One region of the Streptomyces sp. AA4 genome, then DNA from elsewhere that is predicted to be linked to it. Evidence: riboswitches for the same ligand, from Rfam matches in the RefSeq annotation. Region 1 holds a riboswitch; each other region holds the start of a gene.

The links. A riboswitch is a leader RNA that binds a small molecule or an ion and turns the genes downstream of it on or off. The one in region 1 is predicted to bind cobalamin.
Region 2: it holds a riboswitch for cobalamin, as region 1 does, so the genes downstream of both, SSMG_RS19130 (HoxN/HupN/NixA family nickel/cobalt transporter) here and SSMG_RS11800 (hypothetical protein) in region 1, are expected to answer to the same signal.
Region 3: it holds a riboswitch for cobalamin, as region 1 does, so the genes downstream of both, SSMG_RS37125 (hypothetical protein) here and SSMG_RS11800 (hypothetical protein) in region 1, are expected to answer to the same signal.

Annotation. Positions count from the first base shown of each region.
Region 1 covers NZ_GG657746.1:2,518,175-2,520,410, forward strand. Annotated here, with positions in the region: gene SSMG_RS11795 (cytochrome P450) at 1-327, opposite strand, end outside; gene SSMG_RS43325 (hypothetical protein) at 471-647, opposite strand; gene SSMG_RS11800 (hypothetical protein) at 626-1,447, opposite strand; cobalamin riboswitch at 1,483-1,704, opposite strand; gene SSMG_RS45305 (hypothetical protein) at 2,184-2,236, shown strand, end outside.
Region 2 covers NZ_GG657746.1:4,151,199-4,153,434, reverse strand. Annotated here, with positions in the region: gene SSMG_RS45445 (hypothetical protein) at 1-299, shown strand, start outside; cobalamin riboswitch at 1,085-1,304, shown strand; gene SSMG_RS19130 (HoxN/HupN/NixA family nickel/cobalt transporter) at 1,425-2,236, shown strand, end outside.
Region 3 covers NZ_GG657746.1:8,122,024-8,124,259, reverse strand. Annotated here, with positions in the region: gene SSMG_RS37135 (GNAT family N-acetyltransferase) at 1-150, opposite strand, end outside; gene SSMG_RS37130 (Gfo/Idh/MocA family protein) at 211-1,107, opposite strand; cobalamin riboswitch at 1,155-1,285, shown strand; gene SSMG_RS37125 (hypothetical protein) at 1,298-1,948, shown strand; gene SSMG_RS37120 (CbiQ family ECF transporter T component) at 1,935-2,236, shown strand, end outside.

The DNA.
Region 1 (2,236 bases):
CGGGCCGAACTGTTCGAAGCGGTGCAGGCTGAAGTCGAGGCCGAACCGCATCCCGTCGAGCGTGTGGCCGATCAGCGGCGGCCCGTCGTCGCCGAGCACCGGCTTCAGGCCGCTGCCCGCCGGGGGCGCCGCGAGTTCGCGGACCGGCCAGCGCGCGCCGAGCCAGCGTTCGTCGAACTTGCGCGGCAACGGGATCGCGGTCAGCGGCGGCATCCGGCCGCGCAGGTTCTCCGACAGCCGCGTGACACTGTCGCTTCCGGCTTGGGCGGCCTTGCCTAGGGTGCCGCCGACTGTGGGGATTCCCGTCTTTCCGGTCACGTCCGCCATGGCGACCACCTCCCGGTGAGGGTATCGGTCTCGTCCACGGTCCCCTGTTATTGACGTTGTGACAATACCTGTGGGGGCTGCCGTTCGGGTGATCCTCGGACCGGTGCCGGGCGACCTGGCCAGCCGCCCGGCACCTGGACGGTTCAGCGAGGTTCGGCGCGCAGTTCCCGGGCCGCGCCGACCAGATGCCGCAGCGCCGGCTCGACCTCGGCGTAACCGCGGGTCTTGAGACCGCAGTCCGGATTGATCCACAGCTGTTCCGCCGGGACCGCGCCGAGCGCCGTGCGCCCCAGGTCGGTCATCTCGGTCCGGTTCGGCACGCGCGGCGAGTGGATGTCACATTTCGGCCGTCTACTGCTCCGGCTAGGACTTCCTTGTCCCGCAGTGCTCCTTCCGCCGCGACGTTGCCCGCAAAGGATTCATCGGTTACCAGGTCGACGGCAATTGCTTCGCTGGGGGAGCGGGCCAGGACGCCCAGTGCTCGGCCGAGGCCGCCGAAGTATCCGGCTGCCAGGAGCTTCGGGCGGTGGTTTTTCTTGGCCAGCCAGTGGTAAGCGCGGGTGAGTGCGTTGAACTCCGGCGTGGTTCGGTCTGTCGCGAAGGCTGGTTCGTCCGACTGGACCCATTCGACGCCCTCGTCGGCCAGTTTGCCCAATAGTTCGGCGTATGCGGGCAGTAGTTCGTCCAGCGGTTCCAGCGGGGTGAAGCCTGGTTCGGTGGGCTTGGCCAGCAGTAGGAAGGTGACCGGTCCGAAGAGTACCGGGCGTGGCGTGATGCCTAGTGCTTGTGCTTCGCGGACTTCGTCGATCGGGGCGGTGCCGGTGAGTGCGAAGCGGGAGTTCGGGACCAGGTAGTGGTAGTTCGTGTCGAACCACTTCGTCATTTCGAGGGCGGGTGCGTCCGGGACTCCTCGTGCGGCGGTGTCCAGCACCTGGTCGTAGAGCGAGAAAGTGCTGGACGGGATTGAGCCGAGACCCTGGTCTCGCAGGGTTGTCCAGGTTTGCTCGCACAGTTGCCGTCCGGCGGTCAGAAGGTCTTCTTCGGTGGTTGTTCCTGACCAGTAGGACTCGAGTGCTCGTTTGAGTTCTCGGGCTGGGCCAATCCGCGGATAGCCGAGAATCGTGGTGTCCCGCGAGACCCGGACTCACGCACGCCGTCGGCGTGCGTGCCATTGGCAGGTATTCGGACTCGTGGGCGTACCGCTCGTGCCTGCCGGCTGTCGCTTCCCGGGCTGGACGCCCAGTGCTTTACCGCTCCCGCGGTGACAGCTTTCGTTCCCACATACCGCTGCGGGGCAGCCCCGGAATCGCACCGGGTTCCCTGTTGTCTCGCCAAGACGCGGCTGCGTCCTGGCGAACCAATGGCGTGGGTCAGCTTGCCGAATCAGGCCAGGAGGCGGGTGTCCCAGGGTCCGGGAGGGATCGTGCTGCTGCCGGAGCAGGAGGGAGCGTCGGAAGGTGCTCGTCGTCCGGCGGTGACATCGCACCCGGCGGGTGCGAGACGAACGGAGGAGCTGCACTGTGCTGTCTGGCGTCTGGCCGGCGTCGAGCATGGTGCGGCTGATGTTTTTGGCGCACTGTCCGTTAACGCCTGACCATTGCTCACTAGTGGGTCATATTTTCTGCTTATTTTTCAGTCGCTGCTCGAAATCGCTGCGCACGCAGGCGTATCCGTTGACTGGGTTGTCACCCGGTCGGCGGTTCCTTGCGTGCAACAGGAAGGACAAAGTGTGGAGTTGTTGGTGGCCAACCAACATTCGGGGGATGCAGGGGTTCTGTGCTTTCTGCTCTTGTGTAAGCGGAAGATCGCGTCCGGATCACCCGGTGAAAGTTCGTGACTTTCGCGAAGGAGGGGCGATGCGAATTCTTTCTCCTGTTCGATCATTTTCTGCGGTTTTAGTTGGCTGTCT
Region 2 (2,236 bases), 1.6 Mb from region 1:
CGGCCCGTGGTGCAGGCCGCTCGGTGACCGCCGGCAGGCGAACCCGCCGCACGAAGACCGCGCCTGAGAACCGAGAATTGGCCCGTAACGCCGACCGGAAAGGGCACAAATCCGCGGCGAAGCGCGCCCTCGAACACGCCGTTTCGCAAGCGCGGCAGCATTTTCCTGATCCGTGTACAGGGAGAGCCCACGAGAACATCGTGGTGGACCGCCTGGGGCTCGAACCCAGAACCGATGGATTGAAAGCCAGTGTCTGGTCGTATCAATTTATGCGGGTGGCGGGCGGTTTTGGTGGTTGATTGAGCGACGGTTGATGTTGCGCGGTGGCGGGCTTTGCTTCGGCTCTGGAGCACATTCTGGGCGTATGGACCGTGCCGGGAATGGTCGCGGCGCGGCTGGCTGAAACCGTGCTCCGGTGCTCGCCGGGGCGATCTTTACCCGATGGGATGCCGTTCGCGGGTTGCGGTCGGGCATCTGTTCAGGTCGTTCCGAAGCCGTCAGCACGGTACGTTCTTGGCAGGTGCAGGGCTCTCGATGCGCGGCGGGTGCTCGGTCTGAGCAGTCCAGCTGACCTTGCCGGTTGTCTTGCTGGTGCTGGCTGCAGTTCGCGTGTGCGCTGTGCTTCCTTCATCGCCTCCACCTTCTCGGCGTACCGTGTGAGGGCGGTCTGTTCGTCGACGTCGTAGTCTCCGACTCGCAGGTCAGCCGCGGTCTGCTGCTGGGTGACGCCGCTTTCGCGGAATGTGAGCAGCCGGTGAACCTCGCGGAGATGCTGGACGTTTGCCGCGAGAGCGACCCCGGGCCGCCGGGACGACGGGTTTTGTCCAGCCCAGCGCTGGTGAGGCTGGTGCGCGATCGAGCCGATGACGATGATTCCCCTGGAAAGTGTTGTGCACGCTGCGGTTTCGTTGTCTGAACTTTGTCCGTTCGGTGGGTCGAGGAGGGGACGCGTTCACATTCGGGAAGCCCGCCAGCCCTCCTCCGCGGCTCACGGTGACGCGACGGCGGCACCCTCCGCCACGTGCGCCGAGCACGTGGCGATCTCCGACGAGGCCGGTCGGGTTCCGGGACAGGCTGAGCCGGGTACGCTCCGGCTGCTGGTGGTTCGCCGGGTCTGTGGGGATCCGGCGAGGCAAGAGGGAACCCGGTGCGAATCCGGGACTGCCCCGCAGCGGTGAGCGGGAACGACCGCCGTCATCGAGCACTGGACGCGCCGCGTCCGGGAAGCGACGGCCAGTAGGTCCGCCGGATATCCCGGCGGGTGCCCGCGAGTCCGAAGACCTGCCACCGGTCCTTGCGCCGCGGTGGCGCGAGGGGTGGGTCCGGAGTCTCTCGGGCGGGCCGGAGCGGACGTCGTGTGCTTCGACGTGCCTGCGGCCCTGATCGAGCGGGAACCGCCACGGAACGCTCGCGAGGGAGAGAGTGTGCACGAGAAGTCTGTGAGCGGCCGGCCCGGCTGGGTGCGGTTCGGCGGGATCGCCGCGGTCATCGCGGCGCTGCACGTCGTCGCGTGGGGGCTGCTGCTGTTCGCGGTGGTGCCGGGCGGCTATTCGGTGGGCACGCAGGTGTTCGGGGTCGGACTGGGCCTGACTGCCTACACGTTGGGCCTGCGGCATGCCTTCGACGCCGATCACATCGCGGCGATCGACAACACGACCCGCAAGCTGATGGCCGACGGGAAGCGGCCGGTTTCGGTCGGATTCTGGTTCGCGCTGGGGCATTCCACGGTGGTGCTGGTGCTGGCGGTCCTCATCGCCGCGGGCACGCGCGTGGTCGGGGTGCTGACGGACGACGGGTCGAGCGCCCGGCAGGCGCTGGGGGTGGTGGGCACGACCGTGTCCGGGCTGTTCCTCTACCTGATCGGCGTGCTCAATCTGGTGGCGCTGGCCGGGATCGTGCGCGTGTGGCGGTCGATGCGGCGGGGGGTGTTCGACGAGGCGGAGCTGGAGGCCCGTCTCAACGATCGGGGGTTGTTCAACCGGTTCCTGGGCCGGGTGACGCGTTCGATCAGCCGGCCGGGCCAGATGTACCCGGTCGGGCTGCTGTTCGGCCTGGGGTTCGACACCGCGACCGAGGTCGCGCTGCTCGTGCTGGCGGGCGGCGGTGCGGCGAGCGGGTTGCCCTGGTACGCGATCGTGGTGCTGCCGCTTCTGTTCGCGGCGGGGATGACCCTGCTGGACACCGTGGACGGAACGTTCATGAACTTCGCTTACGACTGGGCGTTTTCGAAGCCGGT
Region 3 (2,236 bases), 5.6 Mb from region 1:
GATCGGTGCGGTCGCGCGGACGTAGGCCTGAAGGGCGGACATCTTGGGTGGAAGCCTTTCGGGGAAGAAGGAAGCACGAAAACCGGCAACCCAACGCCGGGCGCGCAGGCAGCTCAGGCCACGCGGCCGGAGTGGGCCGTGGCGGAGCACATAGGCATTCCTTCGTCCGAAACGAACTTCCCGTTCATCGTCTCAGACCGGGCAAGCGAATTACCGGTCTAGCGCAGCACGCGCCTGGTCGACGATCCGAGCCAGGTGCACGCCTCGCCGGACATCGCACGGATGCGTGGTCGTTCCGGACGCCACCATCGCGGCGAAATCGTCCAGCAGCGCGGTGTACGCCTCGTTCGCCGTGCCGGTCCGGCCGAGCGTGCGGAAGCCGTGTTCGCCGAAGACCGAGTACTCGACCACCGTCGGCTGAACCGGCAGGCGCAGGCTGAGCGTCGCGGTGCTCGTGATGCCGCCCTCGTGTTCAAGCAGGAGCTGCCACAGGTCTTCCGGACCGCGATGCGCGGCGAGGACGTTGGTGATCGGGCCAAGAGCGGCGTCGAGCAGGTCGAACGCGTGCGGGCCGATGTCGGCGAGTGCGCCGCCAGCCGGGTCCTGCCGCCAGGCCGAGGTCGCGTACTTGCCGGCGAGCAGTGCGCCGGACAGCCAGCGCACGCTGCCGCCTCGCCAGGCGCCAGCCGCGGTCACGCCGTCCAGCCAATCGCGCGTCTGCTGGGCGAACCGCAGCGTCAGCATCACCAGCGAAGCGACGCCAGCGGACGTCACGGCGTCGGCGAGCCGCTCCGCCGCAGCCAGGTCGGAGGCGATCGGTTTCTCCAGGATCAGGTGCTTGCCCGCCTCCGCGGCCCGGGTCGCCAGCTCGGCCTGCACGGTCGGCGGCACGGCGAACGCGAGCGCGTCGACCTGCTCGAACAGTTCGTCCAGGGCACTGGTCGGCACCGCGTCGTAGGCCTGCGCCAGCGCGGCCGCGGCTTCCGGACGGCGGCTCCACACCGCACTGAGCACGGTCCCTGGATGATCCGCGAGCCCGGGGGCGTGCACCGTGGTGGCCCACGGTCCGGTTCCTACGAGGCCGACGCGCAATTGGTCCTGTCCCACGCCCGGAAGTGTAGGTGTGTCCGCGGTCGCTTCCGGCGGAGCCTGCGGTGCGTTAACGTCGACAAGTTCTTCGCCACGAACGGGGGAAGCCGGTGAGAATCCGGCGCTGGCCCGCAACCGTGAGCGGCCCCGGGTGGGACCGCGAGCCGGATCGCCCGTCGTGGTCCGATCGATGCGAGGTACATCTGACATGCGGTTCGTGCACGCGCGGCTCTGGGGGCGAGTCCTCGCCGGCTGCGCTCTTCTCGTCGCTACCGGTTTAGGCGGGGCGTCCTCCGCCTCCGCGACCACGCCCGGCAAGGGCGCCGACGGCTATTGCCAGGACGACAACGGCGTCACGGTGGTCGTCGACTTCCAGGGACTGGGCGGCGAAACCCTCATCCGGTGCGCGCCTGGCAAGCAGGAAAACGGCGTCACCGCCCTGCAAAACGCTGGTTTCGAACTCACCGGCGCGGGCAAATACGGCCTGGCGGTGATGTGCAAGATCGAGGGCAAGCCCGCCGACCAGACCTGCACCGGCATGCCGCCGGAGAAGGCTTCGTGGAGCTTCTGGACCGCCGCCAACGGCGGCAAATGGGAGTCCGCGCAGGTCGGCGCGCAGAGCTGGAAGCCACTGGCCGGTGCGTTCGAGGGCTGGTCGTTCGCGATCGGCAAGTCCTACACCGAGTATCCGCCGCCGCGCACCGAGCCGGTGCGCAAGGCCAACGCGCCCGCGCGGGCCCCAGCGTCCACTTCGGACAGCGGGTTCCCGTGGGGCGTGGTGCTCGGCATCGTGGTCGTCGTGCTGCTCGCGGTGGCCGGGACGGTCGTCGCGGTGCGCCGCAGGCGTGCCGCGGAGTAGTCCGCGAGCGCTCCATCCCGGCGCGTGGTGGGTGTGGGCGCTCGCGCTCGCCGTCGCCGCGAGCCGGACCACGAACCCGGTCCTGCTCGCGCTCGTAATCGCGGTGGCCGGGTTCGTCGTGGTGCTCCGCCGCGGCGACGCGCCGTGGGCGATGGCGTTCCGGATGTACGCCTGGATCGCCGGGGTCATTCTCGCCTCGCGCGTGCTGTTCCGGATCCTGATCGGCGGAGAGGACGGCGGCCACGTCCTGTTCACGCTGCCGACCATCCCGCTGCCGAGCGTCGCGGC